2 regions of the Massilia sp. P1_C10 genome follow, and region 2 is predicted to be linked to the other one. Evidence: predicted binding sites of a transcription regulator. Region 2 holds the regulator's gene; the other holds the start of a gene.
What was found. Region 2 encodes FNR, which switches genes on or off when oxygen is low (the NO sensors DNR and NnrR bind a similar motif). Its sites were predicted from a motif close to TTGATNNNNATCAA; they were not measured.

Region 1 (14,577 bases), on a different contig from region 2:
GGTCGATCAGCTGCCACACGAGGTCCGCTTCGATCAGCAGCAGTTCGGTGTCGTCGATCGCGCTGATGTCGGCCAGGTTGGTCGCCTCGTCCAGCACCGATTGCTCGCCCACGCTCTCGCCCGGCAGGATCTTGCTCACCGTCCCGTCCGGCGCCGTCTCCGCCAGCGCGCCGCGCAGCACGATGTACAGGCGCGCGCGGAACGTGTCCTCGAGCCGCTTGCCGTGCGCCAGCCGGCACAGCGAACACTGCGCCAACGCCGCGGCCAGCTGACCTTCGTCGGCGTCGCGGAACAGTTGCAGGTCGCCGATGCGGTAGGGGGAGGCGCCGAAGGTGCCGATGTGGTCCACAATATTCCTTGGGTTTCGTGCTGGAAATACAATTCTGCTAAGCAATAGCATGATAACCCATTGCAACGTCGCCAAGAGGGCTGGCGCCCGATAAACAACAGTGTTTCAATGGCGTCCTGGCCTTTTTTGGAAAATCACGCACATGACCCTCGTCGACGCCGCCGGCACCCTTCACACGCCCGATCCGGCCGCCCGCATCGTTTCGCTGGTGCCGTCGATCACTGAACTGCTGTGCGACCTCGGCCTCGCCGGCCAGCTGGTCGGCCGCACCGGCTTCTGCATCCATCCGGCCGACCAGGTGGCGGCGATCCCGAAAGTGGGCGGCACCAAGGACGTGAATATCGACAAGATCCGCAAGCTGGCGCCGACCCACCTGGTGGTCAACATCGACGAAAACGAGAAGCCCACCGTCGAGGCGCTGGCCGGATTCATCCCGCACATCGTCGTCACCCATCCGCTGGCGCCGCGCGACAACCTCGCGCTGGCGCGGCTGATGGGGGCAGTGTTCTGCCGCGACGCCGAAGCGGCCGCCTGGTGCGCGCAGTTCGAGGCCGAATACGCGGCGCTGCAGGCCACGCCGAAAGGCCCGCCACAGACGATGTTGTACTGCATCTGGCAGGACCCGTGGATGAGCGTGTCGCCCGACACCTACATCGCACGCATGATGGCCGAGATCGGCTGGCGCCTGCCCGCGTTGCCGGATCCGGCGCGCTATCCGCGCTTCGAATGGCATGCCGCGCTGGTCGAGGCGATCGACGGCGTGCTGCTGTCGAGCGAACCCTACCGCTTCACCGAGGCGCACGCGGACGCCCTCGAAAAGCAGATCGGCAAGCCGGTGCACCTGATCGATGGGGAGATGATGTCGTGGTACGGCAGCCGCTCGCTGGCCGGCCTGCGCTACTTGCGCGCGATCGCCGAGGGCAAATTGTTGGTGTAAAGGAGGGTGGCGGTGGGGACAGGTCCGCAGGACCAGTCCCCGAAAGCGCGGGAATTACTCGTTGATTTCGTCGGCCTGGTCGGCCTGGTCTGCCAAGGTCGGCGTCTTGTGCAGCTGCTTGTCGTGCAGGCGGCCCAGCGCGCTGTCGACCGCGCGCTTGAGCTTGTCGGCCGCGCCGCTGATGGCCTGGTGCAGCGTCGGCCCATGGTCGCTGACGGCGATCGGCTGGTAATTGGTGACGCGCGCTTCGAGCATGCAGCGGCTGCCGCCGTCGACCGACTTCTGGCTGTTCTCGTCGGACAGGTGCACTTCGACGCGGGTGATCTGTTCGCCGAACCGTGCAACGGCGGCGCTGACGACGGACTCGACGTGCTCGTCGAGACCCTGGTGACGTTCGATGGTCTTGTCGGTGTTGATGTTGATTTGCATAGGTTGCTCCTGGTTGTTATCAAATGCCTGCCCCAACCATAGGCGTGCCGATCGCGCGAATACCGCGTCGAGCCAATGGTTGGCGATGCAGTGCGCACATGAATTTATCTTACACCTTTCGTCAAAATGACAACGCCCTGCTGGACGCGCGTCACTTGATCAGGCCGGCCGCGATGTTGATCGACAGCCCCAGGATCACCAGGTTGAAAAAGAAATTGAGCACCGAATGCCCGAGCACCAGCTTGCGCATGCCGCGCGACATGACGCTGACGTCGGAGGTCTGCACCGCCACGCTGATGGTGAACGAGAAGTACATGAAGTCCCAGTAGTCGGGCTCCTTCTCGTCATCGGGAAATTTCAGCGGCGGCTTCTTGTCGTCGCAGCGGTAGTACTTGTGCGCGTAGTGGAAACAGAACAGCACTCCCACCAGGATCCAGGAGCCGAACAGCGTGGCCACCGTCAGCGTGTAGCGGCCGGCCGCCTCGGCGCCCTCGGCATCGGTCAGCTTGCTCAGCTCGAAAAAGATCGCGCTCAGGCTGACGATCGCCGCGACCAGCAGCGTTATCAGCACCACGCCGGCGTTCTCGTCCTGCTTGTCGGCCAGCGCGCGTACTTCGTGGTGGCTCGACGTCATCACCACCCACATCATCATCCCAAGGAAAGACCAGATCGCCACGTTCCACACGATCAGCGCGCGCGTCATCAGCTCGAGTTCGTCAGGCAGGAAAAACCAGGCCAGGGCGCCGATCGCGATGGCAATGAGCAGGTGCGGCCGGCTGGAAACGATGCTGTGCCACTTGTGCTTCTTTTTTTCGGAGGCCATTTTATGTTGGGGAAATGTTAATGCGGCCCATTATTCCACATCAGGCCGCATCCTTGCCGTGATGCGGGAACCGGTCCATGCGCGACAGCACCGGGAACCGCAAGGCCCAGGCGCCGGTGACCACCAGGGTGGCCGCGCCGCCCAGCAGGATCGCGCGCACCAGGCCGAACCAGCCGGCGGTCAGGCCCGATTCGAATTCGCCCAGTTCGTTCGAGGCGCCGATGAACACCGAGTTGACGGCGCTGACGCGGCCGCGGATCTCGTCCGGCGTCTCGAACTGCACCAGCAGGTGGCGGATGTAGACGCTGACCATGTCGCCGACGCCGAGCAGGAACAGCGCGGCCAGCGCGATCGCGAAGCTGGTGGTCGCGCCCAGCACCAGCGTGGCCGCCCCGAACAGCGCGACGCCGCCGAACATGAAGGCGCCGACGTGGCGCCGGATCGGCGCGACCGCCAGCATCACCGAGCACAGCGCGGCGCCGGCCCCGGGCGCGGTGCGCAGCAGGCCGAGGCCGGTGGGGCCGGCATGCAGCACGTCGCGCGCGTAGGCCGGCAGCAGCGCGGTCGCGCCGCCGAACAGCACCGCGAACAGGTCGAGCGACATCGCGCCCAGCACCACCGGGCGCGAGCGCACGAAGCGCAGGCCTTCCAGCACGGTGTGCCAGGTGGCCGGCGCGGTGTTCACCGCCTGCGGGCCGTTGACGGTTCGGCTCATCAGGAACACCGACAGCAACAGCAGGGCGGCCGAGGTCGTGTACACCATCTTCGGGCCGGCCAGGTACAACAGGCCGCCCAGCACCGGGCCGGTGATGACGGCGACGTGGAAGCTCGACGAACTCAGTGCGACGGCCTGGCTGAAGCGCTCGATCGGCACCAGGTTCTTCAGGATGGCCTGGGTGGCCGGCATCATGAAGGCGCGCGCGCTGCCGAACAGCACCAGGATCCCGAACACCGGCGCGACGACGTGGCTGCCGGAGAGCGTGAAGGCGAGCAGCAGCAGCGAGCACGCCATCTGCGCGGCCAGGCACAGCACGATGATGTTGCGGCGGTTGTAGCGGTCGGCGGCGTGGCCGGCGAACAGGATCAGCGCCAGGAAGGGCGCGAACTGCGCCAGGCCGATCAGGCCGAGGTCGTACAGGTTGCCGGTGATTTCATAGACCTGCCAGCCGATGGCGACGCTTTGCATCTGGACGGCGAGGGTGCCGAGCACGCGGGCGGACAGGTAAAAGGCGAAGTTGCGATTGCGGAGGACGGAGGGGAACTGCAAAGACATTGAAGCTTTCGAAAAGAATTGAATCCGGCTTTTTGCACGCGGCGCCGGGAGAATGGGGTAAGGTCCGCCGGACCTGACCCCGGTGTTTTCGGCGCCGCGTGATAAACGCCGGCGCTATTTCTTCACAAACCGCAGCGCGAACTTGTCATCCGGCTTGCCTTCCATCTTGAAGAACGCCTGCTCGCGCGGATCCGAAGGCACGTGCAGGTAGTCGCTCTTCGCGTCCAGCACGAAGCCGGCCCTGGTCACTTCCTCGATCACCGCCGCGTCCTCGATCCGGTGCAGGGTTTGCGTCGCGCTCAAGCCGCTGCCGGCCTTCGCCGCATTGTCGATCACCACCAGCGTGCCGCCCGGCTTGAGCGCGTCGTACAGGCGCTTGTTCATCGCCGCCCGGTCGGTCGGCGTGTTGGCGATGTCGTGGTACGACATATTGATGGTCACCAGGTCCAGCGGCGGCGTCCCGGCCGGCACCGGATTGTCGTACGGCGCCACCAGCGGATGCAGGTTCGCCATCGGCGCCGCGGCCAGGCGCGCCTCGAGCTTCGGCGACGCCTTCGCCCCCTGCGCCCACACTTCGCCGGTCGGCCCCACCGCCGCGGCCAGCAGGGCCGACGTGGCGCCGGCGCCGGCCGACACGTCGAGCACCTTCATCCCCGTGCGGACCTTGGCGAACTGCAGGAATTCGGCCGGCTTGCGCTTGGCGTCGCCCTTGCGGTCGTCGTCGGTGCGGGCCGGATGCGCGATCGCGGCCTTGTATTGTTTTTCGAGTTCGGGCGACGTGGACGCCGGCGCGGCCAGCGCGCTGGCGCAGCAGGCGAGCAGCAGGGAGGCAATTCGTTTGTGCATGTGGAGCCCCTTCAGGTAGGTTGGAATTCTGGCGCCGGGTTTGCGCCCGGCCCCATAAATTACCTCAAATCGGAGCTCTGCGATATATCTTTACGGCTGCGCCAGGTCGGCTTCGGAGGTGAACGAGTCGGCGAAGAATTCGTCGGTCGGCAGGCCGCACTTGCCGATGAAGTCGCGCTGGGCCGATTCCACCATGATCGGCGCGCCGCAGGCATACACCTGGTGGCCCGACATATCGGGCAGGTCCGCCATCACGGCCGCGTGCACGAAGCCGCCGCGGCCGGTCCAGTTATCTTCCGGAAGCGGGTCCGAAATCACCGGCACGTAGGTGAAGTTCGGCAGGATCTGCGCCCACTGTTCGCACAGTTCGTTCATGTACAGGTCCTGCGGCCGGCGTCCGCCCCAATACAGCGTGACCGGACGCGGCGACTTCAGGTGGACCAGGTGCTCGACCAGCGCCTTGACCGGCGCGAAGCCGGTGCCCGACGCCAGCAGCACGATCGGCTTGTCCGACTCTTCGCGCAGGAAGAAGGTGCCGAGCGGGCCTTCGAAGCGCAGGATGTCGCGCTCCTTCATGGTGTTGAACACGTGTTCGGTGAACAGGCCGCCGCCCATGTGGCGGATGTGCAGCGTGACCGGCGAGTCGAGCGCCGACGGCGCGTTGGCCACGCTGTAGGCGCGGCGCTTGCCGTCCTTGAGCATGAATTCGATGTACTGGCCGGCGCGGTAGGCCAGCGCTTCGTTGGCCGGCAGCTGCAGGCTCATGACGATCACGTCCGGCGCGACCTTCTCCAGCTTGGCGACGCGCGCCGGCATCTTGCGCACCGGGTATTCGCTGCTGCCGGCCACTTCGCGCGCCTCGATCACCAGGTCGGCCGACGGCGTGGCGCAGCAGAACAGCGAAAACCCGTCGGCCGCTTCCTGCTCCGACAGCGCGCGCTGCTGGTGCGCCTTGTGCGTGACCGCGCCTTCGACCACTTTGCCCTTGCACGAACCGCAGGCGCCGTTCTTGCAGCCGTACGGCAGCCCGACGCCCGCGCGGATGGCGGCGCCCAGCACGGTTTCATCGGCTTCGCATTCGAAGCGGTGGCCGCTCGGCTGGACAGTGATCTGGAAAGTCATACAATCCTCAACATGAAAAACAATACGATTCAAAAAATTGGCCGGCCGCGCCTGCTGATCGTCGGCTGCGGCGATATCGGCATGCGCCTGCTGCCGCTGCTGCGCGAGCGCTTTCGCGTGTTCGCCGTCACCAGCAGCCTTGACCGCCGCGCCGAACTGCGGGCCGCCGGCGCGATCCCGATCGTCGCCGACCTCGACCAGCCGGCCAGCCTGCGGCGCCTGGCGCGGCTGGCGCCCTGGGTGGTGCACCTGGCGCCGCCGCAGCCAAGCGGCGCGCTCGACCTGCGCACCCGCCGGCTGACCGCCATTTTACCCGACGGGGCCCGCCTGGTTTATGTCAGCACCAGCGGGGTGTATGGCGATTGCCAGGGGCGGCTGATTGACGAGACGCGCCCGGTCGCACCCCACAACGCGCGCGCCACGCGGCGGGTCGACGCCGAGCGCGTGCTGCGCGGCTGGGCGCGCCGCGCGGGCGGCCGGCTGGCGATCGTGCGCGCGCCCGGCATCTACGCGCGCGACCGGCTGCCGCTCGAGCGGCTGGCGAAGGGCACGCCGGCGCTGGTCGACGCCGACGACGTCTACACCAACCACATTCACGCCGACGACCTGGCGCGCATCGTCGCGCTGGCGCTGTTGCGCGGCCTGCCGGGCCGGGTCTACAACGCGGTCGACGACTCGGACATGAAGATGGCGGAGTACTTCGACGCCGTGGCGGACGCCTTCGGCATGGCGCGCCCGCCGCGGCTCGCGCGCGCGGAGCTGGCGCGCGAAGTGTCGCCGGTGCTGATGACGTTCATGTCGGAGTCGCGGCGCCTGCGCAACGAGCGCATCAAGCGCGAACTGGGGGTGCGGCTGGCGTATCCCGAGGTGCGTCCGGCGCTGGCGCGCATGGCGCTGGTAAAATGACATCCCAACAAGGAAGAGCGCCATGACCTACGAAGAATACCTGGATGAAGTAACCACCCTGATCGCTGAAAAATACAACCTGAGCGACGCCGCCGCCATCGACCTGGTGGTCAAGGCGCAGGATGCCGAGTTTTTCGTGCCGCACGACCAGGACGACAAACTGCGCACGCTCGACAACGCCCACAAGGATGCCAAGACCCTTTACCAGGCCACCCAGAAGAAATAGGCCCAGCCTGTAGGGTTTGCGCGTACGTTTGACAATCGTCAAGCCATCATTGCCCACAGGTTCTATCGTGAAGATGTCACCCTTCCGATCTTTCCACATGCGCCAGCCATCATGGACCATCAGATCACTCATCCGACCAAGGAGCAAGTGCGGGCTTACATGATGCGGCGCGAGGCGGCGCACCGTCCGCCGCCGGCGCCGGCCGAGATCCGCCGCCAATTGGGCTGGCGCCTCGAAGAGGCACCGCACGAGGACACCGCGCTGCTGCAGTTCTGCATGTTGTCATCGGCCTGCGGCCAACTGACCGCGCAGCTCCTGCTCGACTGGATGTACGCCGCATCGCGCGCCGTCTCCCTCCCACGTTCCCGCTGACTTCAGTCCCCATTCAGGTCCGAGCCGCAGCCGAAATTCTGGGGTCAGGTCCGGCGGAGCGACGGGGACGCCTAGTCCCCGCCTTGGTCGCCGGCGCCGATCAAAACTTAAGAAGCACGCCCAACGTGACGTAGCGCCCCACCGCGTCGTAATACTGCGGGAAGGTATTGCCGCCGTTGGTGGCGGTGGTGCCGATCGTGCCGCCGACGATCGGCGGACGCTTGTCGGCGACGTTGTTCACGCTGATGTTCAGGCGCAGCTTGCGCGACACGTTCCACCCGGCGCTGACATCGACGTAGTGGTAGGGGGCGATGCGCGCAAACGCCGGCAGGAACTCGGCGCCTCCCGGCTCCTCGATCACGCTGCCGACATAGCGCCAGTGGTAGCCGAGCGAGAAGGCGCCGGCCGTCCAGGTGGTGCGCTGGCTGAACTTGCGCTTGTAGGTCGGCCCGCCGCAGGCCACGCTGTATAAGCCCAGGCAATCGCGTTCCATCGCGGCCGGCGTGGCACGGAAGCGAAAACGCTGGACCTGGTTGAAGCCGGCGCCCAGTTCGATGCTGCCGAACCGCGCATCGACGCCGAAAGTCCCCGCACCCAGCCGGTAAGCCACATTCACATCGACGCCGCTGATGTTCTGCGTGCCGAGGTTCGACAGCGCCAGCCGCACGCCTTTTGCCTCGACGCCGTTGAAGCTGCCGGTCACCGTATTGCGGCCCAATAATGCGCAGGAGGCGTTTGGCGCGAGGCCCGGATTGAACGCGGTGCTGTAGCAGCCGTCGACGATGTCGGTGGTGCTCGGGCTCGAAATCGCCTTGTCGATATCGATCTTGTAGTAGTCGACCGTCAGCGCAAATCTCGGCAGCGGTTCCCACACGAAGCCGATGGTGCGGGTTTTCGCTTCCTCTGGCCCCAGCGCCGGGTTGCCGCCGGTCTGGATGCTGATCTGGCCCGTGGTCGGCGCCGGCACCGCGCCAATCTCGCCTTGCGGCACGCCGGTCAGCCGGCACAGGTTCGACAGGGTGCCCGCCACGTTCGACTCGGCCTGGCTGATGCGGCTGCCCTGGCACGGATCGACCGCCAGGTTGGACAGGCCGGAGACCAGCGGGGCAAACAATTCGTTGATGTTCGGCGAGCGCGTCGCCTTCTGGACCATGGCGCGCAGGCGCAGCGATTGCACCGGCGCCCACGCGCCGCCGGACTTCCAGCTGCCGTAGCGCAGCGACTTGCCGGCAGTGGAAAACCCGGTGCGCCGATATCCGAATTCCAGATTCAGCGCCTTGACCAGCGGCTTGTCGCTCGCCAGCGGCACCAGCGTTTCGAGCGCGTACTCCCTGAGATCGAATGCGCCCGAGCGATCCGGCGCCGTCGCCGTATTGCCCAGCACCTCGCCGGCGATCTGCAAGGCGGGATCCGATTGCGTGGACGCGCGCACCTTGCGCCGCTCGAGCGACAGCGCCAGCGTGACCGGTCGCGCGGCGAGCGGACTGGCCAGGCGCCGGCCCAGGTCGCCGGAGACGGTCAGCGCGCCGACGTCCTGCCGCAGCGACTGCAGCATCAGCGTGCTGAGGTTGATGAAATCGAGCTGGTCGCGGGTGATCGAGCCGGCGGCGCCGAACACGTTGAGCGGGACGCAGCCGTTGGCGGGGTTGACGCAGGCGGTCGTGCTGAGCGCATTCAGCGACTGCACCAGCTTCGACTGCGAGCCCCAGTTGACGCGCGTCTGGGCCTGGTCCGCGTCGCCGCGGCTAAAGTAAAGGTCGTAGGTCCAGTCGGCCGTGAGCGCACCCTTCAGGCCGACCGTGTATTGGCGCGTCCGGGTATCGAAGTCGAAGTGGCGCGGTCCCAGTTCGACGAAGCGTCGGTTGATCATCAGCGGGACGATGGTGGGGTCGCCTTCGACGCAGCTGGCGGCGGCAATGCCGCGCCGCGCGCACAATTGCTGGCGCGCCGCGGCGGGAATGAAGGGATTGCCGATCGGGACATTGAAGGTGCTGCTGAAGGTCCCGGCCTCGGCGATGCTGGCGCCAACCTTGCTGTCGGTGTAGAGCAGTTCGGCGTACGCTTCCGCATGTTCGTTGAACCTGAAGTTGCCCAGCGAGGTCGCCTGCGTCCGGTCGAAGCCGGTCACGTAATAGTTGGGCGGGTTGCCGTTGTAGAGCTGGACCGGCTGCACCAGCGCGCCGCTGGCCGGATCGATCTGCCAGACGCCGGACAGCGCGTCGCTGCCGCCGGCGCCCTTGCTGGTCGAAAACGCCGACGGCACCGTGGTCGTCGATCCGGTCGGCGCGCCGTTCAGTGAGTTCAGGCTGGTGACGCCGTAGCTGCGCGCGCCCTGGGTCAGCGGATCGGCGCGCGTCTTGCCCACGCTCAGCACCACACTGCCGCGGTTGTCGGGCAGGTTGGCGCCGACGGTCAGGTCGGCGCGGCGGCGCCTGGCGTCGCGCTGGCCGGTGGTGGCGCCGTACGAGGTGCTCAACTCCACGCCGGTGAAGTTGCGCTTCAGGTTGAAGTTGACCACGCCCGACACCGCATCGGCGCCGTACACGACCGACGCGCCGCCGGTGATCAGGTCGACGCGGCTGATCAACGCCAGCGGGACGGCATTGGTGTCGACCGCGCTGTTCAGGTTGAACGGGACAAGCCGGCGCCCGTTGACCAGCACCAGCGTGCGGTTCGGGCCGAGGCCGCGCAGGTCGACGGTGGCGGCGCCGGCGGAGCCGTTGTTGGTGCCGGGTCCCATTGCCGGCGCCGCGGCCGGCAAGTTCTTGAAAAATTCTTCGACGGCGATCGGTTGGGAAGCCGTGATGTCGTCGGCCCGGATCGATGAAATCGGACTGTTGGAGGTGGTGCCCGGCGCGGTGATCCGGGTGCCGGTGACCACGACCACCTCCATTTTTTCCTGCGCCCGCGGCGACTGCGGTACAAGCGCCAGGCTGGCCACGGCGACGCACGAAAGCATCCGGCGCAGCCTGCGCGCCAGTATTGTCTCGCAGTCCATGGCAGGCGCCATCATGGAAGCCTACACCCGGGCGAGGGCAGGGCGATCGGTGCGGTGGCCACCAATGAACGTGCCAGCGGGCGCGCAGTCGTTTGCGCTGCTGCCGCTGCCGGCCACCTCCGGCTCGGCCCTGGTGCAGTATGCCGGCTGGGCCGCGGCCCTGGTGCAGTAGGCCGGCTGCGCCGGGCCGCGCAGCCGTGGGCTGCGATCGGCCACAGGCCGGATATAGCTTTCGCCAAACACCTCTTCGTACAGTTCGCGCATGCGCTGGCCCATCTGCGCCAGCGCTTTCGCATCTGCTTTGCCGCGCAGGCCCATGTAAGGGAAATGGTGCAGGAAGTAGCCGAACACCTGGTCGCAGTCGGCGGCATATTTCATCGTGTCGAGGATGTGGTAGTGCCAGAAGGTGTCGACGTCGACCAGCGGGGCGGTCGGCTCGTGAGGGAACATTTTCATCAGGTACAGAAAGCGCCGATATTCGACTTCGACCGTATCGGCCTGCTCGCGGGTCCATCCTTTGCCGTCGTCCTGACGCATCAGTTTCACTTTGATCGGGTCGAGGTCGAGGGCGGCGATCGCAGCGAAGTCATTGAAGGAGATCATGCTTGAATCCTTTCTTGTTAAATTCATGGAAGGTCGGTTCGCCTTTTCAACGCTTGCTGACAGCCGAGAATTGGGCCATTTCCAGTAGGCCATTGTCTCAACGACATTGTTTGATATGACGAAAAGCAAATATGCTGCAATTGATGTGCGCGGACGTTGAGAATTATCAATTGACCCACGTATTGATCAACGCGCGGGCGCGGTCCCTGAGGAGGAAAGTGGCGCTCGCCGGTCGCGTCAATGGGGCGTCGCGGGGCGGGCGCGGATGACGAAACAAGGGCCGCGACGAAGGCGGCCCTGAGGTGGATGGCGTTTCCGCCTGCGGCTTGCTGGCCTGCAGTGCGCTTGCTACGCCGCCGCGGACAGGGTCGGCCGCTCCGAATAGAAGTGCCCGGCCTGGACTGCGCGCGCCTGGTCGGCTGCGCCGCCCGGCGACGCTGCGGCGCGGTCGTTGGCAGCGGCCGTTGCCGATGACCAGGCGGTCTTCACGGTGGCGGAGGACCAGGCCGTTTTCGCGGTCGCCGACGACCATGCCGTTTTCGCCGTCGCCGACGACCACGCGGTTTTCGCCGTCGCCGAGGACCAGGCGGTTTTTGCAGTGGCCGACGACCAGGCCGTTTTCGCGGTCGCGGACGACCAGGCGCTTGTCACCGAGGCGCCGCGCGCTGCCGATCCGGCGGCCGCATCCTGCTGATGATATGCCTCGCCGAACGTCTCTTCATACAGTTCCTGCATGCGCACGCCGATCCGGTGATGCGCCGCCTCGTCGTCTTCGCCGCGCAGGCCGATGTACGGAAAGTGGTGCAGGAAATAGCCGAACACCTGCTCGCAATCGGCCGCGTATTTCATCGTGTCGAGGATGTGGTAGTGCCAGAAAATGTCGACGTCGAACAGCGGCGCGGTTTGCTCTTGCGGGAACTTTTTCATCAGGTACAGGAAGCGCCGGTATTCGAATTCCATGGCATTGGCATGCTCCAGCGACCAGCCTTCGCCGGACTCCTTGTGCATCAGCTTGACTTTGATCGGGTCCAGGTCAAGGGCGGCGATCGTGTTGAATTCTGCGTTCGGTTTCATGGCATATCCTTAGTATTTGGAGTTTGTAACTATTAGTTATAATTTACTTCAAACTTCGTCGTTCACGCTCACGGTTCTGGATCCTCCTTGATGGAATCCCCGAGTGGGGGGCGGCCTGGCTCTGCTGGTATTGATTCCGAGCAGTGAGGTAATTCTTGCGTACGGAGGCTGAGTGGAACTTGACTTCGGTCAACAAAATAAGCAGTCGATTCCTAATTGGGATGTGGATGCGCCGACACGCTCCTACGGCGGGAGCGAAGTGTCTGCGTAGGACAAGTGAAGGCTGATTAGGCCAATGTGATGGGCACGGGCAGCGCCGCGGGCGTCTCGGCGGACGCGGCCGGCGCGATCGGGTCGCCGAATGCGGGTACCGCCACCTGGATGGTGGTGCCGGCGGCCGGACCGCTGGTAACCTCGAAGGTGCCGCCGAGGATATTCACGCGCTCTTCGATACCGACCAGGCCGAACGAGCCGGGCTTGTGGCGGCCATTCGTCTGCAGGCCGACGCCGTTGTCGCCGACCGTCATCGCGATCCAGCCGCGTTCGACCCGCAGTTCGATGCGCACCCGGCTCGCTTTGGCATGTCGCGAAATATTGCTCAGCGATTCCTGCAAGATGCGGAACAGGGCAGTGGCACAACGGTCGCTGACCTGGATCTCCTGATGGTTCTCCACCAGCTCGCAGAGAATGCCGGTGCGGCGCCGGAATTCCGTGATTTGCCAGTCGACTGCCGCGTTCAGGCCAAGGTCGAGCACGTTCGGCCGCAAGTCGTTGATGATCTGGCGCACGCTCTTGATGGTCGCGTCGATCTGCTGCAGGGTCGACTGGGCGCGCGCGTGCAGGCGCGGATGGCGTTCGCTGGTGCGCGCCGACAGCATGTCGGCTTCGATCCGCAGGGCCAGCAGGTTCTGCCCGAGGTCGTCGTGGATCTCGCGCGCAATGCGCTTGCGCTCGCCTTCTTTGATGTGGTCGGCGTGCGCGGCCAGCCGGCGCAGGTTCTCATTCGACATTTGCAGCTTGGACTCGCTGGCGCGCAATTCCTGGGTCATGCTCTCGGCCAGGGCCACGGCGCCGCGGCGCGATGAGGCCAGCGTGTGATACAAGGTGTACAGCAACAAGGTGCTGACCGAGCCGGCCAGCATCGCCAGCCACGGCAGGTAGACTTCGAATTCGGTGTAGAGATTTGCCTTCCTGACGCTGAAGCGGGCCTCCCAGCTGCGTTTGCCGAATTCCATCGGCAAATTCGCGACGAAGGTCCAGCGGTCGGCCAATGCCTCGGGCGGGGAGGGCGCGGCCTCGGTTGCGTGGCTGTCGAACAGCATGATCCGATGGGTGGCGGCGCTCGCTTCGGTCCGGTCCGTGACGTCGGTCAGCGTCATTCTCACGTCACGCACCGGCATCTGCTCGAGCACGCCTTGCATCAGCTTGTTGACGCTGAAGCCGATGCCGACCGACCCGACATAGGCCGCATGGCGCTGCGCGGTGGTCGCCGTCGGCATGTCGCTGCGATAGATTGGCAGGCGCATCGCCAGTCCCGTGCGATTTCTTCCCGACAGCGGCACGATCGGCATGCCGGAGGCGGATATTTCGCCGTTGTCGCGCGCCGCTTCAAGGGCGGGCACGTTGCCTTTCGCGGAAATATCGGCGCCGAACCGGTTTCCCCAGGCAGAGATGGGTTCGATATAGGTGAGCACCGTGTAGCTGTCGCGTTTCCCGGGCGGGGTGATGCGGAACGGGGGATAGCCGCTCGCCAGCACGGCCATCTCCTTGCGCATGGCCGCTTCAAACTCCGGGCGCTCGGCTTCGGTGACGTAGCGGGCGTAGTTGATCGTCTCGATTCCGGGGAACGCCTTTTCAAGGCCCAGGCCGTCCACGTAGCGGTGAAACTGGTCGCGCGTCAGGTTGGTGGTGGTCTGAAACAGGCTGGCGCTGCCGCGCAGCACGTCGCTATAGCTTTTGATGCGCCCCTCGAGCGTGGTGCGCGCGCTGCGCGCCATGTTATCGAAGCGCTGCTGCGCCGCGCTTTCGTTGGCGCGGGCGGTGGCGAAATACAAGGCCAGGCCCACCCCGCAGGTGAGCAGGGCGCCGATCCAGAATGCCGGCCTCGTCGCGATAGGCTGCTTCAATTGACTGGCCCTGAATGACATGATTGGCGGCGGCAGCTACGTGGATTGAATTGGACGCATTGGCATAAATTAAGGTACGCACAATCGCGCCTGCGCGTAGCTAGCAGAACGACTAGGAGGCGCAACGCGGACGTAAAAAATCCCGCCGCGGCACTTGCCGGAGCGGGATTCCTGCGCAGTCGGGCGGCTTACTTGACCCAGCTGTCCTTCAAGGTCGTGACGCGGTTGAACACCGGCTTGCCCGGCTTGCTGTCGACGCGGTCGGCGACGAAATAGCCGTGCCGCTCGAACTGGAAGCGCTGGTCCGGCTCGGCCGCGCTCATGCCCGGCTCGAGGTAGGCGGTGACCGTCTCCAGCGCGTTCGGATTGAGCGCGGCGATGAAGTCCTTGCCGCCGGCGTCCGGCTGCGCTTCGGTGAACAGGCGGTCGTACAGGCGCACTTCAGCTTCCAGCGCGGTGGCGGCGCTGACCCAGTGGATGTTGCCCTTGACCT
Region 2 (14,577 bases):
CAAGGAGCTGGCCAGCTTCGACCAGGGCTTGCAGGAGCGCGTGAAGCTCGCCCAGGTGTCGCCGAACGTCGTCGGCGCGCTGGTCGCCACCGAGGACAAGCGCTTCTACGATCACCACGGCATCGACATCAAGCGCACCGCCGGCGCGATTTTTTATAGCCTGAAGGGCGACGCGCAGGGCGGCTCGACCATCACGCAGCAGCTCGCGCGCAACATGTTCCCCGAGGAGATCGGCCGCTCGCGCAACCTGAACCGCAAGCTCAAGGAGCTGATCACCGCGCTGAAGATCGAGGCGACTTACAGCAAGACCGAGATCCTGGAAGCCTACCTGAACACTGTGCCCTTCCTGTACAACACCTTCGGCATCGAGATGGCCGCGCGCACCTATTTCGACAAGCCGGCCGCGCAGCTCGACATCCTCGAGAGCGCGACCCTGGTCGGAATGCTGAAGGGGACCAACTACTACAACCCGGTCACCAATCCCGAGCGCTCGGTCCAGCGCCGCAACGTGGTGCTGGGGCAGATGGTCAAGGCCGGTATCATCAACGACGCGCGCTACAGGCAGTTGATTCGCCGGCCGCTGCGGGTGCATTTCGCGCGCCAGGCCGAGCGTCCCGGCACCGACACCCACTTCACCGCCTACGTGCGCAAGTGGCTGATCGACTGGGCCGACGAGAACGACTACAACCTGCAACTCGATGGCCTGGTGGTGCATACCACGCTCGATTTCGACCTGCAGAAGGCGGCCTTGCAGGCGGTCGACCGCCAGGCCAACGCGCTGCAGGCGGTGGCCGACGTCGAATGGAGCCAGCCCGGCATCAGCACCTCCGGTTCGACCGGCGCCTACGCCGCCGCGCGCGGGTCGGTCAAGCCGTTCCAGTATTTCTGGCAGTCGCACGGCGCGCTGGCCGACGCCTTCGTGCGCGAATCGGCCGAATACCGCAAGGCGGTCGAAGACGGCGAGGCTCCGGGCGCGGCGCTCAAGCGCCTGAAGGCCGACGGCAAGTTCATCGCCAACCTGCGCGCCGCGAAGTCGCGCCTCGAAGCGGGCTTCGTCGCGCTCGATCCGGCCAGCGGCGAAGTGCGCGCCTGGGTCGGCAGCCGCGACTTCCAGCGCGAGCAGTTCGACCACGTGGTCAAGGCGGCGCGCCAGCCGGGATCGACCTTCAAGCCGGTGGTGTATGGCGCCGCGCTGGAAAAGGGCCTGACGCCGGACCATCCGTATGTGGACGCGGTGATGAACATCAAGGCCGGAGACGGCACCATGTGGCGCCCGACCGACATGACCGGCACCACGGGCGGTCGCATGACGATGCGCGACGGCCTGGTGTTTTCGAAGAATACGATCACCGCGCAGGTGATGCAGGACGTCGGCCTGCCGAACATCATCAACCTGGCCAGGTCGCTGGGCATCAACCAGAGCAAGCTGCAATCGGTGCCGTCGCTGGCGCTCGGCACCAGCCCTGTGACCCTGCTGGAAATGGTCAACGCGTATGCGACCATCGCCGCGCAGGGCGACTACCGCAAGCCGGTGTTCGTCACCCACATCACGGACCGCGACGGCAAAATCATCGCGCGCTTCGGCGCCGAAGCGCCGCGCCGGGCGATGTCGCAAGCGTCGGCCGTGACGCTGATCGACATGATGCGCGGCGTGATCAACCGCGGCACCGGCACCGCGATCCGCAGCCGCTTCGGCATCACCGCCGACGTCGCCGGCAAGACCGGCACCACCCAGAACAACGCCGACGGCTGGTTCATCCTGATGCACCCGAACCTGGTGGCCGGCGCGTGGGTCGGCTTCAACGACAACCGCGTGGCCATGCGCAGCGCGTACTGGGGACAGGGCGGGCATAATGCGGTGCTGCTGGTGGGCGACTTCTTCAAGGCGGCCCTCGACAGCGGCAAGCTCGACCGAGCCGCGCAGTTCCCGGGAGGGCCGAAGATCGCGCCGGCGCCGACGGACGAGCAGCAGATGGAAGTGATCGAAGAAGGCGGCGACATGCAGCAGGACGGCGTGCCGCCACCTGCGCCCGCGCCGGAACCGGTGATCGTCGAGGAGCCGGAAGTGCCGCAGGAGCAGGAGGAGCGCCGCCGCAACCGCGACGCCGAGGTCGACCGCCAGATCCAGCAGGACCGCCAGCGCGAGATCGACCGCCAGCAGCGGCAGGAGATCGAGCGCCAGTTCCAGCAGGAGCGCCAGCAGGAGCGGCGCCCGCCGGATTCGCCGGACGCCTGATCTGTTGTGAAATCACTTCACCCGGACGGATAAATGCCGGTGAAGTGAATTAGTGCTGGATGGCCGCGCAAGCTTCGGATAAAGTTGTCGAAATTATATTTTCGCACAATGAGGCTGTCATGCGCCTGATGAAACGCTTGTTCGCACCCAAGCCCAAGAGCCAGGCGCACGTCGTCAGGCGCGCGGTCGAGGTGATTGACCGTGTGATCTTCGATGTCGGGATTCACACGCTGGTGGCCGGCACCTTCGTTCTCGACCGGCGAATGCGTCTGCGTTTCATTGGTGTGCCGATCGTGCGGCGGCGCGGTGTGGTGGCGGCGGTGCAGGTTGCCCACATCGAGGAATCGGATGCGCTGCGCGCGATGTCCGTTGGCGCGGTCGACCCCGTGCTGTTCAAGGGGGAATGCGCCAGCCTGGCGCACGCGGTGGTGCGCGAACTGGGGCACCAGCTGCCGGCGCTGCGGGCATTGCCCCTTGCGGAAGCCGCGGGCCAGCTTCGGGCTCAGGTCCAGCGGACCTGACCACCACCTTACACCCAGGACGAGCGCAGGGCGGCCGACTCGAAGTACAGCGTGCGCACCGACGGATTGTGCTTGCGCACGGCGTTTTCCAGCCGCTCGATCGCCTGTTCCACCTCGTCGATGCGCATCCCGCGCTTGAACTGCACCGACGCCGTCAGCAGCACTTCGTCCGGCCCCATTTGCATCGTCAGCACGCGCGCCACCTTGTCGATCGAGGGATCGGAATTGATGATGTCGCGCAGTTCTCCGGTTTCCTCGCGGCCGATGCTCTCGCCGACCAGCAGCGCGCCGGTCTCGCGCGCCAGCGTCCAGGCGGCGCCGACCAGCAGCAGGCCGATGACGACCGAGGCGGCCGGGTCGAACAGTTCGTTGTCGAACAGCTGGCCAAGCCCGATGCCCAGTGCCGCCACCACCACGCCGGCCAGCGCCGCGGTGTCCTCGATGAAAACGGTGAACACCGCCGCGTCCTTGCTGGCGCGGACCGCCTGCCACAGGTTGTCGCCGTCCTTGCGGTATTTGTTGAGGCCCAGGCGCGACAGGTTCCAGCTGTAGCCCTCGAACGCGAAGGCAACCGCCAGCACCACGTAGCTCCAGAGCGCGTTCTCGATCGGCTCGGGATCGATCAGGCCGTGCACGCCGCGGTAGATCGACAGGCCGCCGCCCAGCGAGAACACCGACAGGGCGACGATCAGCGCCCAGAAGTAGACCACCTTGCCGTAGCCGAAGGGGTGGGCCTGGTCGGGCGGGCGCGCGGCATTCTTCTCGCCGATCAGCAGCAGCACCTCGTTGCCGGTGTCGACCGCGGAGTGGATCCCCTCGGCCATCATCGCGGCGCTGCCGGTGATGGCGGCGACGATGAACTTGGCGACAGCAATGCCCAGGTTGGCGAAGACGGCCGCGTAGATCACTTTCTTCGTCGCCGCCTTCTTGTCTTCGCTTGCGGCTGATGCTTGTTTCGGTGCTGCCGTCATTCCCGGTCCTGTTCTCATCGATGCCAAGCGATGAGTGTAGCAATTGCCGAGATGAGGCGGGGGCGGCGTTTCAGCCGTGCGCGCCGGGTCAGGGGCGGGAGTAGTTGTTATCGGTTGCGATCAGCATGGCGCCACAGCTAGTCTTGTGGCCGTGATAGGCGACGCCAACGCCATCAATCGTGTGGCGTTCGTCGCCTTCGACGATGGTTCCCGGGCCGTGTAAAGGGCAAGAACACAAGTCGCCGACCCGAGCAACACCTAAGCCATCGACAGTGAAATAGGTTGCTGTCACATTGGCGACTTCACCGCCGTGGGTGGTCTTGTCATGCAGCCGGATGACGTTCATCCGGCCTCCGATCCACTCGAATGAGGAAGAGGGTCGTGTTCTGTCAACTCCCAAACCGATGCGACCTCTCGAGTCGGATGTTCGCCGCTTAGCTTCTGCCATATGCCACGTTTGTCGAGCAGAACCGCGTTGGGCATAGGCTCGCCCGCGACGACGTGGCGGCGTCGCCCGCCGATCACCAAGCCATTATCTCGACATTCCCACCAACCCGACGCCGGACAAGGACTGCCACTGTCTGCATGGGCTCCTAGCGGGGTTTTGGGCGCGGAATTTTTTTTAGCGGCCTCGCCGGTGGGGCGCACGCGAATGGTGCTGACGAGTTTGTCCCACAACGCCACAGCTTCCTCATCCGTGATACTCGGCGCGACGCTCGCTGTCTGATCGTCCTTGACGCCGGTGTCCAGCTTGATATCCAGTTCCGGCAACAACGAATCTCTCACTGCGCCCAAGCTGACAAACGCGAACTCGTGCGATTCGGTTGTGTGTTCCTGTGCCGGCTTGCGGGCAAGAACTTCAAAACCATTCCAGTTGCCTAACTGCCGCGGGCCACGGCGGAAAAATTTTATCCGGGAATACCAGCTGCCACCTTCCTTCGCGGCGGCGTCCAGACGTTTTTCCAATCCGCTTGACTCAATGAGGTAGTCTTGGTTCTTGACGACGGCGACGGAAAAATGGACATCTGGAAACTCCTTCAACCTTACTCCGATCGAGGCACGTTCGAATTCGGGTTGCAAAGCAACGAAACCGCCTTCTATGCAAACACCTGTTTCCGTAGGGGACTCGTCGTCGGCGCGGAGCCGTAGTAATGTCGCGGTCTTGTTTAAGCTGTTAACCGAGTCGTCCTTGGGATGGGATGCCCCGTGTTGAATAAATAGATCATCGCCAATGGGAATGAAAGATTCGACTGTGTAAGATCCTTGGTCTCTGTAGCCAAAAACTAATTTCTGGCCGGGAGCTGCGCCATCAATAACTTTGCCGAACAGAGAATCGCTAGCGGCGAGCGCGCTACCCTTCAAAAATATTCGGTTCTTTTCAATCTCTACGAGTTGAGCATTTATACGTGTGGATATTGTATGTGCTTCACCCGAGTGGAAATCGATGGGGAAATCCACATCTGTAGGCCCGAAGACCGCATTCGCAGTCGAAGGTATTTCAACAATAAATTGCCCAAAGCAAATCTTTTTCGTTCTTTTAAAGAGTGGTTCAAGTCGTGATGATAGAGCCGTCATGCTGGGCCTCTTTGATGACTGGACTGGATGATCGCAGGCGTTCAGAAACGGTGTTGAGAAGAAAATCAGTGCCGTAAAAGCGACGGTTTTGGTTGATTGTCGTGAAGAACTCATTTTGCAGCCCACACCATGGAATGTGCAATTTTCACAAGGCAGTACAGCGTGGAGCAAAGGGGGCTAGCGCCTTGGTAGCTGTGCTGCCTCGATCTGTGAGAAATTGCAGTTCAACCGGCAATGCAGTGAACTGCTTCAGCGACATCCCGGCTTCTAGCGAAACACACAGCAGCCGGTACTCGATCCCTCCGCAAATCGCTTCGCCGCCGCTGACATTCTTAACCAGGAGCTGGTTTTCGGCCAGTCCACGATCGGTAGCGAAGCGCAGGCGAATGGACGATTCGCTCCACTAAGACCAGCGAACGGATTGGGAAGCGGGATGCCTGTCATGTCGCGATCTCCGTTGAGCGGCGCTGCTGTTCCAAGGTTGGATCGAAGGAAATCTTGCTCCCTATAACAGTTTTTCGATTTGAGTTATCGCAAAAATGCTTAGGCGAAATTCGCGATAGGGCTGGAGCACGTTGCCGGGACGGGTTGGCCAAGCCGGTATGGTTCGGGCTTGCCTTGGGAGGATGCTCACGCTACGAGCTGCGCTTCGGCTGTTCGTGTGCGTGCGCGAGCTGGGGTCGCCGTCACATCTGGCGCGCTTCACCGATCGCGTACTGCCGCACTCGCGGAAGATGCGGGATCGTCAGCGAGGCGCTGCCCCAGAATACCCGGGTGATCGGGCTGGTGAAGTGCTTCGGCTTCGAGGTTGCGCTGGCGCCGAAGGAGCGAACGATGCGCTTATGTCCTTCCGCTGGAGGAGGTCACGACAACGGGCTGCAATGCCCTGTGCCGGCCGCCATCGCGCGCAGCAGTTCCGGCTGCAGCAGCGTGACGTCGCGCTTGTCGACCTTCAGCAAGCCAAGCTGTTTGAAGCGCGACAGCAGCCGGCTGATGCTTTCGATCGTCAGTCCCAGGTAGTTGCCGATGTCCTCGCGCGACATGCGCAGCTGGAAGTGGGTGGCCGAATAGCCGCGCGCGGCGTACCTCGCCGACAGGTTGACGAGGAAGACTGCGAGGCGCTGCTCGGCGCGCATATTGCCCAGCAGGAGCATGACGTTCTGCTCGCGCGTGATTTCGTCGCTCATCAGACGATGGAAGTTGTGCAGCAGCGCGGGCAGGTGGCCGCACAGCTCTTCGAGCTCGTCGAACGGGATTTCGCACACTTCGCTGTCTTCCAGCGCCACCGCGTCGCAGTGGTGGTGGCCGCCGCCAATCGCGTCAAGGCCGAGCAGCTCGCCGGCCATCTGGAAGCCCGTAATTTGCTGCTCACCGGCGGCGTTAACCTGCGAGGTCTTGAAGTGTCCGAAGCGGATGGCGTAAAGATTACGGAACGGCTCGCCCATCTGGTACAGGCGTTCGTCGCGCGCCACACGCCGCCGGCGGCCGATAGCGGCGTCGAGCAAACTGAAGTCGTCCTCATCGAGTCCTGAAGGCAAACACAGCTGATCCGAGCTACAGGCTGCGCAGCTCGGCTTGAATCCATTCGCGCGGAAGGGCGGCGCGATGGCAAAGGGCCGTGGATGGTTCACGTGGTCGGACTCGTGATTCCCGTTCTGCGGGGGACGCTTCCATTATAGTGCTGACGGGCGGACACTGCCAGCGCCGCCCGGGCTTTTCCCTAGCGCCGCGCGAAGCGCACGTCCACCTCGGTGACCTTGGCGTCGCCCTTGGGCTTCTTCGGCTTTTTCGGCTTCTTCACCACTTCGCCGCGGGTGTTCGTGACCGGCACGCGATGATCGGGCTCGAAACCCGCTTCCTCGACCCGCTCCAGCGTTTGTTTCGTCAGCACTTCAATCGCGGCCAGCTGCGTGACTTCGTCGGCGCACACCAGCGACACCGCTTCGCCCGAGGCGCCGGCGCGGCCGGTGCGGCCGGTGCGGTGGACGTAGTCTTCGGCCACAATTGGCAGGTCGAAGTTGACCACCAGCGGCAAGTCGTCGATGTCGAGGCCGCGCGCGGCGACGTCGGTGGCGACCAGGATGCGCGCGTCGCCGGCCTTGAAGCGCTCCAGCGCGCGCAGGCGCGCCGGCTGCGGCTTGTCGCCGTGGATCGAGTCGGCCGGGATGCCGTGCGATTGCAAGGTGTCGACCAGCGCGTCGACCCCCTTGCGGGTCTTGACGAACACCAGCACCTGGCCCCAGCGCTTCTTCTTCAGCAGGTGCATGAACAGTTCCGGCTTGCGCTTCTTGTCGACCGGGACGATCCACTGCGCGATCGCCTTGACGGTGGTGTTGCGCGGACTGACTTCGATGCCGAGCGGGTCGCGCAGCAGCTTGCCGGCCATCGCACGGATCTCGTCGGAGAAGGTGGCCGAGAACAGCAAGGTCTGGCGCCGCGCCGGAAGGGCGGCGAACACCGCATCGAGCTCGCGCGAAAAGCCCAGGTCGAGCATGCGGTCCGCTTCGTCGAGCACCAGCACCTGCACTTGGTCGAACTTGACGGCGTTCTGGCGGTGCAGGTCGAGGAGGCGCCCCGGTGTGGCGACCAGCAGGTCGAGGCCTTTGCGCAGCTTCATCATCTGGGGATTGATGCTGACGCCGCCGTACGCGACGTGGGTGCGCAGCGGCAGGCTGGCGCCGTAGGCCAGGAAGCTCTGGTGCACCTGCTCGGCCAGTTCGCGGGTCGGCACCAGCACCAGCGCGCGCACCGAATTGGCGGCGACCCTGGTCCCCTCCATCGTCAGCTTCTGCAGGATCGGCAGCGCGAACGCGGCGGTCTTGCCGGTGCCGGTTTGGGCGGCGGCCATCACGTCGCGGCCCGCCAGCACGGCGGGAATGCCCTGCAGCTGGACCGGCGTCGGCGTTTGGTAGCCAAGTTCGGCCAGGGTGCGGACCAGCGGATCGATCAGTCCAAGGGAGTCAAACGACATGGAAAATACCTGCTAATGGAAGGGAACGGGCGACAGTTTACCCTGTCGCGCACCGACAAGTGGCGAAAAACGCGCGCGCGGCCGGCCTGGCGCTATGCGGCCGGCGTCGTGATGGCCGGTGTGGCGACCGTCGGCTTGAGCGGATCGTGCTTGTCCTTGCAGCCCGCCACGCACAGGCAGGCGAGGGCGAAGGCGGCGCATCGGAGCGTGAATGGCTTCATCGCAAAGTCCCCTTTGAAACGGCCATGATACTGAAAACCGCCGGGCCGGGGCGCGCGCTCGGGCGGCTAGGGCGGCGCCGCGCTGACGACGATATCGCGGCCGTTGAGCGAGTTTCCGTCCGGGCCGATGGTCACGGCCGGCGCGCCGGATTGCGCCAGGCGCAGGCGTTCGAGCTGGGCCGGCGCGATGCGCAGCTGGTAGCGACCCGGCAGCACGTACGGGATCACGTACGAGCCGTCCGCGTTGCTCCGGACAGCGGCCGCAACGCTGCCGGCTGCGTCGACCAGCTCGACCTGCAGCTCGCCGATGCCGCGTTTGGCGCCTTTCTCAAGCAGCCAGGTGGTGCCGTCGACGTCGCCGCTGACGCTGACGGCGAAGTCGATCGCGGCCACCTTGCCCGGCCGCGGCACCACGCGCACTCCCTTGACGCGCGCCACCCATTGTGGATCGTCCAGCGTGCTCGGGTCGAAACCGATGTCGACGTTGACGTTGGGCGGCAGCCGGTCCAGCCACGCGAAGCCGGCGGCGTCGGTGCGCGCCAGGTGGTTGCCGCCATTGACGGTGAAGCCGGCGCCCTTGATCGCTTCGTCGCCGGCGTCCATCACGCCGTTCTGGTTCTTGTCGAGGAAGACCCGCACGGAGGCGGTGCCGCTGCCGGCCATCGGCTGGGCGCCGGCCAGCCAGCGCGACTGGCGCGGCTCGCGGCCAAGCGCGACGAACAGGCGCGCGCCGACGCCCATCTCGCGGCGGCTCGACCAGAACGCGGTGACGCCAAGGCCGTAGCTGCCAAGGCTCTTGTTGATGCCGCCGGTGACGCGCACCGTGCGGTCGACGAAGGAGCGGGTCACGCCGATGTTGGCGAGATAGCCGTCGGCCAGGTTGCGGTCGGCCGCGATTGCAATCGCCGACAGGGCGCGCAGCGGCAGTACGCCGAAATCGACCTGGCCGCTGATGCCCATGCCGGCCACGCGGCGGCTGAGGCGGATCGCGCCGTCCGCCGTGCGCGCGCCCGCCAGCGACTGCCAGCGCAGCGAATTGGTCAGCGCCATGCCGTTGCGGATCCAGGACACGCGGCCCTGCGCGTCGAGGTTGCGCACGCCCGAGGCCAGCGACTCGCGCCGCGCCAGCAGCGACGCCGGGAGCATCGGCAGCAGGGCGCCGTCGGCGCGCAGCTCGTCGCGCGCATGCACCTGGCCGGCGCCGCCGGGGAAGGTCTCGCTGGTGAAGTCGTCGAGCACCGCGCGGCTGGCGCTCATGGCCATGTTGCCCAGCCGGGTCTTCAGGGTCAGCTGGCCGAGCCGGCCGCCGTCGTCCGCGCGGGCGGCATTGGCGCTCAGGATGAAGGCGCGCCAGTAGCTGTGCAGGCCGGCCTGCAGGTACTGGCGCTCGCCGACGCGCGTGACGGCGCCGTTGGCCGAGAGGTAGCTGGCGACGCCCCAGTCGAAGCGCGCCAGCGCGCGATTGACGCCGTCGCCGTCGCGATGCGCCGCAATGTCGTAATACAGCGCGCGGGGCGCCACCGCCGACTGCTCCAGCAGGAAGCTGCGCCGCTCGACGCGTACCTGTCCCAGCGGACCATGGAACATCAGCCGGAAGTCGTTGTTCCCGTATGCGAGCGGCAGATCGTCGAAACCGTATTTGCCGTCGGCGCGCGACTGCTGGTAGCCGACCAGCGCCTCGTTGTAATACAGTTCGACGTCCCAGCCGGGCGGCAGGTCGCCCTGCAAGGTGTGGCGGTCGAAGCGGGTGGGCTGATCGAGCGGACGGTTGCTGACGGCGGCGCCGTTGCCGATGGCGCTGGTGCGCGAGACGTTGTCGATGCCCGGGACGGCGATGCTGCCGGCCAGCGCGGTGCGCGCGCCGAGGGGGCCGAGCAGGCCGCCGTCCGGGTCGCGCCGCCCGACGGTCAGGCGCAGAGTGCCGCCGGCGTCGTTGCTCAGGCCCCGGGACGCGAACAAGGAGGCCTGCATTCCGAGCAGGTCGGCGGTCAGGTAGGCGGTGTACGAACCGTCGGCGCGGCGGCCGGTTGGTGAGCGCGCGACGTCGGCGGCGATGGTCTGGTCGATGAACGGCACGCTCGCCATTGCATACGGCGAAGCGAGGCGCGGGTAGCCGGGATCGACGTAAGGCGCGGGGCCGCCGGCGCGTATGCCGCGCTGGCGCCGGTCCAGCCCCGCCTCGAGCGGCAGCTGCTCGCGCGGCGTGACTTCGATGGCCAGGCTGGACATGTCGATCTTCAGGTCCACCGGCAGCCAGCGCGCCAGCAGGCGGCTCGGCACGTAGATGTCGTCGGATTCGATGCGCAGTTCGGCGGGGTCGACATGCCGGGTGCGGCCGTCGATGTGCACTTCGCCGCGCGCCGCATCGAGGCTGAACGTGCGCTGCTCGGACAGCAGGTAGCCGGCGGCGCGGCCCTCGCCAGGCGCGACCTTGACGGCCAGCGTCAGCAGGCGCGCCAGTTCGCCCAGCGGCAGGCGCACGTCATCGGGATACTGCCAGGCGGTGACCGATTCGGCCAGCACGTGGCGCTTGAGGCGCACCTCGAGCAGCAGCATCGAGGCGCCGTCGTCGGGCTTGGCCGCCGACGCGACGAGGGGCAGCAGCAGCAGCAGCGCGGCGAGCCCCAGCGCACGCGCGAGCCGGCTGTCCACGACGTCGAGCTCAGGGCAGGGCGAGGCTGGCTTGCGCCAGCACGGCGCCGCCGGCGTCGGGGCGTTCGCGGTAGCTCACTTGCAGCGTGCCGCCGGCCAGCGCCATGCCGGCCGGAATCTGCAGCGGCAGGCTGGCGCGGCGCTGCTTGTTGGGCGCGTAGACGGCCACCCCGCCCATCTTGCCGAGCTGCTGTTCGCGCCGGCCGTGCGGCGTGAAGCTGACCGTCAGGTCGCCGTAGACCGAGGCGTTGCCGCTGCGCTCGAACAGCATCGACAGCGTCTTGCCGCTCATCTCGAGGTGGGACAGGGTCACGCTGCCGCTGGTGGCGCCGTGCCGCACGATCACCGGCATCGAGGCGCCGACCAGCGCGGTCAGCTGCACGTCGATGCCGTCCGCGGCGGCCGCCTTCGACTCGATGCTGGCGCCGCCGGCGGCGTCGGGCAGACGGTCGAACTGCAGGTGCGAACGGTATTCGCCCTCAAGCAGTTCGGCCGGCTTGCGCAGCATCAGGCGCACCGTCTGCGAGGCGCCCGGCTGCACGGTGACCTGGCGCGGCGAGAAGCGCAGCATCGGCTCGGCGAACAGTTCGTCCGCGGCCGGCGTGTCGACCGGGTGGAATTCGCCGTTTTCGCCCATGCGCCGGTTCACGAGGCTGAGGCGGTAGGTGGCCGGCTCGCTGCCGTTGTTGATCAGCTCCACCTGGGCCGCGCGCAAGTTCTTGTCGAACACCACGCGGGTCGGAAACAGCATCAGGTCGGCGCGCGCCTGGCCGGCCAGCAGAAGGCAAAGCAGCAGGGCGGCGCGGACGATGGATGGGATAGCCATGATCGATTCCTTACTCGTAGTTGACGGTGATGTTGAAGGCGCCAGCGTAACTGCCGCCCGGCTGGCGGTCGGGCACGACCAGGGTGGCGCCGACCGACAGCGTCATGCCGGCGTCGGGCACGAGGGCGATGGCGGCCGGCGCCGCGGCGAAGCTGGTGACCGCCATCTGGCCGCCGGGGCCGGACAGCGTGACCGAGTGATCGGCGGGAAGGGAGATCGAAATGGCCTGGCTGGTGGCGCCGGCGGTTTTCGACACGTTGAAGCTGGCCTGGCCCGCAGTGGGAGAGGCGAGCAGCAGCACGCCGCCGCTGCCGTTGCGCGCGCCGCTGGCCGGAGCGATCGTGACGGCACCGCCGCTGCCCGCGGCAAAGCGGCCGAATTCGAGGGCGCGGGTGTTCGACAGCACAATGGCCGACTGGCCCGACGCCTCGCGCGCCGCGGGCACGAGTGCCAGCAGCGCTGCGAAGGCGGCGGGCCGCAAGCGGCCGGCGCGTTGGCTCATCGGGGCGTGCGGTGCTAGTTGTACTCCACCGTCGCGATGACGGTGCCGGTGTAGCTGCCGGCCGGCTGGCTCGCGCCCACCGTCAGGATGCCGCCCACGTAGACCGATTGGGCGCCGCCCGTCAGCGTGCCGCTGGCGACGTTGCCGGTGATGGCGTTTGCGCCCGTGAGATCGCTGACGGTGGCGAATGCCATCGTGTCGGAGCCGGAGGTCAGCACCGTCGTGCCGGACAGCGCGATGCTGTAGGTCGCGCCGGTGTCGCCGGTGACGTCGAAGCGCGCCGCGGCAAGCGTGCCGCCGCTGACTCCCACCACGCCGCCGCCGATGGTGCGCGCGCCGCTGGTGCTGATGGTCACCGAGCCGGCGGCCGGCGCGGCAAATTTGCCGAACGCCAGGTCGGCTGCCTTGGTGATCGCGATCGGGCTGACCACGGTGGCGCTGGAAGTTGCGGTGGCGTTGGCCGCTAAGGCGCTGCCGGAGGCGCCCAGCGCGCAGGCCGCGAAGACGGCGAGTCGAAGGATGCTGCGCTGATTCTGGATTTGCTTTTGCACGAATGGCTCCTGGTAGTTGGGTATCGGTCGGCTAGTGCTCGACAGGTTTCCAGTGTGCAAGCAGTGGACGCAGCCCGTTTTGTTGCTTATCATCATTTAGTTGGTTTCCGTAACGAAAACTTGGTCCGCGGATTCCGGGTTTCAGTCGCCGGAACCCGGCTTTCATCGGATAATCACGGCCGGGATGCGGGACGATTGCTATCGTGCGATCATCCAACCACCAGGAACTATCATGATTTCGAGCACATTCTTCGTTACCCGCCTGACCGTCGCATGGATGACGGCCTATATCGCGCTGGCCCTCGCCCTGCACGAGACTTTTTTCCGCCACAGCGACGGCGGCATCATCGTATTAACCGGTTTCCTGGTGGCCGCGATCACCATCACCGGCGCGTTTTCGCATGTGCGGCGGGTCCGCCTGATCGCCGGCGGCGTCGATGCCTCCAGCCTGTCGCGCCGCCAGCGCCGCCAGATCGAGATCCCGCTCGAAGCGGGCGAGGCATTCGACCTGGTCGACGCCGCGATTCGCGAACTGCCCGGCGTGCGCAACGTCGAATCGGCGCGCGACAGCCTGCAGGTGCGGGCGCGCGTCGAGCGCGTCAATCCTTATCCGGGCGACTCGGTCTCGTGGAAGCACATCACCACGCTGCACACACTGCGCAACCAGATCTTGATGACGGTCACGCCGAACGGCGACGCCGGCAGCGTCACGCTGATCTGCGAGCCGGAGCGCGCCGCCTGGACCGACTGGTTCTTCATCGACTACGGCACCAACCTGGAAAACGCCGAAGCGCTGGGCCGCGCGATTGCCCGCCGCGTCGCCGAGCGGCGCCGCACCGAGCAGGTCACGGCGCGCCAGACCGCGACGGAGAAGGAGCTGACTGTTGCCAAGCTGTCGCTGCTGCATGCGCAGGTCGAGCCGCACTTTCTGTACAACACGCTGGCCAGCGCCCAGCTGCTGACGCGCAGCGACCCGGCGCGCGCCGACCAGATGCTCGGCAACCTGATCACTTACCTGCGCCACTCGCTGCCGCGCACCGAAGACGCGCTGTCGACCATCGGCGAGGAACTGGAGCGGGCGCGCGCCTACCTCGACATCCTGAAGATCCGCATGGGTACGCGCCTGCAGCTGCAGATCGACGTGCCCGAGCACCTGCGCGAAGTGGCGTTTCCTACCATGATGCTGCAGACGTTGGTTGAGAACGCGATCAAGCACGGTCTGGAGCCGCAGACCGCCGGCGGCACGGTGTGGATCCTGGCGCGCGACCTCGAGACTTCGGTGGCGGTGACGGTGGCCGACGACGGGCGCGGCTTCAGCGCCGAGGGCGGCGGCACGGGCATCGGCCTGCGCAATGTGCGCGAACGTCTGCGCCTGGCGTACGGCGCGGCGGCGGGTTTCACCATCGTCGCCAATTTCCCGGCCGGCGTGGCCGCCACCATCACCGTGCCGCGGAGCGTGTAATGGCCAGCTGCGTGATCGCCGAAGACGAAACGCTGCTGCGAGAGGCGCTGCTGCAGATGCTGGCCGAGGCGTGGCCGGAGCTGGAGGTG

Region 1: a site for FNR is predicted at 12,138-12,151, ahead of AC1D02_RS02115 (glycine-rich domain-containing protein). Genes of this name have one in related genera too.

The regions. Positions count from the first base shown of each region.
Region 1 covers NZ_JBFUAC010000001.1:437,865-452,441, forward strand. Annotated here, with positions in the region: gene AC1D02_RS02055 (GGDEF domain-containing protein) at 1-349, opposite strand, end outside; gene AC1D02_RS02060 (helical backbone metal receptor) at 492-1,286, shown strand; gene AC1D02_RS02065 (HPF/RaiA family ribosome-associated protein) at 1,341-1,715, opposite strand; gene AC1D02_RS02070 (DUF1345 domain-containing protein) at 1,867-2,538, opposite strand; gene AC1D02_RS02075 (MFS transporter) at 2,579-3,811, opposite strand; gene AC1D02_RS02080 (class I SAM-dependent methyltransferase) at 3,926-4,657, opposite strand; gene AC1D02_RS02085 (CDP-6-deoxy-delta-3,4-glucoseen reductase) at 4,748-5,779, opposite strand; gene AC1D02_RS02090 (SDR family oxidoreductase) at 5,792-6,685, shown strand; gene AC1D02_RS02095 (hypothetical protein) at 6,708-6,911, shown strand; gene AC1D02_RS02100 (hypothetical protein) at 7,023-7,283, shown strand; gene AC1D02_RS02105 (TonB-dependent receptor domain-containing protein) at 7,384-10,281, opposite strand; gene AC1D02_RS02110 (glycine-rich domain-containing protein) at 10,303-10,884, opposite strand; gene AC1D02_RS02115 (glycine-rich domain-containing protein) at 11,233-11,958, opposite strand; gene AC1D02_RS02120 (CHASE domain-containing protein) at 12,246-14,084, opposite strand; gene AC1D02_RS02125 (glutamine--tRNA ligase/YqeY domain fusion protein) at 14,273-14,577, opposite strand, start outside.
Region 2 covers NZ_JBFUAC010000005.1:203,844-218,420, reverse strand. Annotated here, with positions in the region: gene AC1D02_RS13160 (penicillin-binding protein 1A) at 1-2,236, shown strand, start outside; gene AC1D02_RS13155 (hypothetical protein) at 2,356-2,757, shown strand; gene AC1D02_RS13150 (cation diffusion facilitator family transporter) at 2,766-3,728, opposite strand; gene AC1D02_RS13145 (PAAR domain-containing protein) at 3,817-4,074, opposite strand; gene AC1D02_RS13140 (T6SS immunity protein Tli4 family protein) at 4,071-5,303, opposite strand; gene fnr (fumarate/nitrate reduction transcriptional regulator Fnr) at 6,167-6,934, opposite strand; gene AC1D02_RS13130 (DEAD/DEAH box helicase) at 7,024-8,274, opposite strand; gene AC1D02_RS13125 (hypothetical protein) at 8,367-8,495, opposite strand; gene AC1D02_RS13120 (MSCRAMM family protein) at 8,562-11,147, opposite strand; gene AC1D02_RS13115 (fimbrial biogenesis chaperone) at 11,158-11,973, opposite strand; gene AC1D02_RS13110 (DUF4402 domain-containing protein) at 11,984-12,475, opposite strand; gene AC1D02_RS13105 (DUF4402 domain-containing protein) at 12,490-13,026, opposite strand; gene AC1D02_RS13100 (sensor histidine kinase) at 13,259-14,488, shown strand; gene AC1D02_RS13095 (LytR/AlgR family response regulator transcription factor) at 14,488-14,577, shown strand, end outside.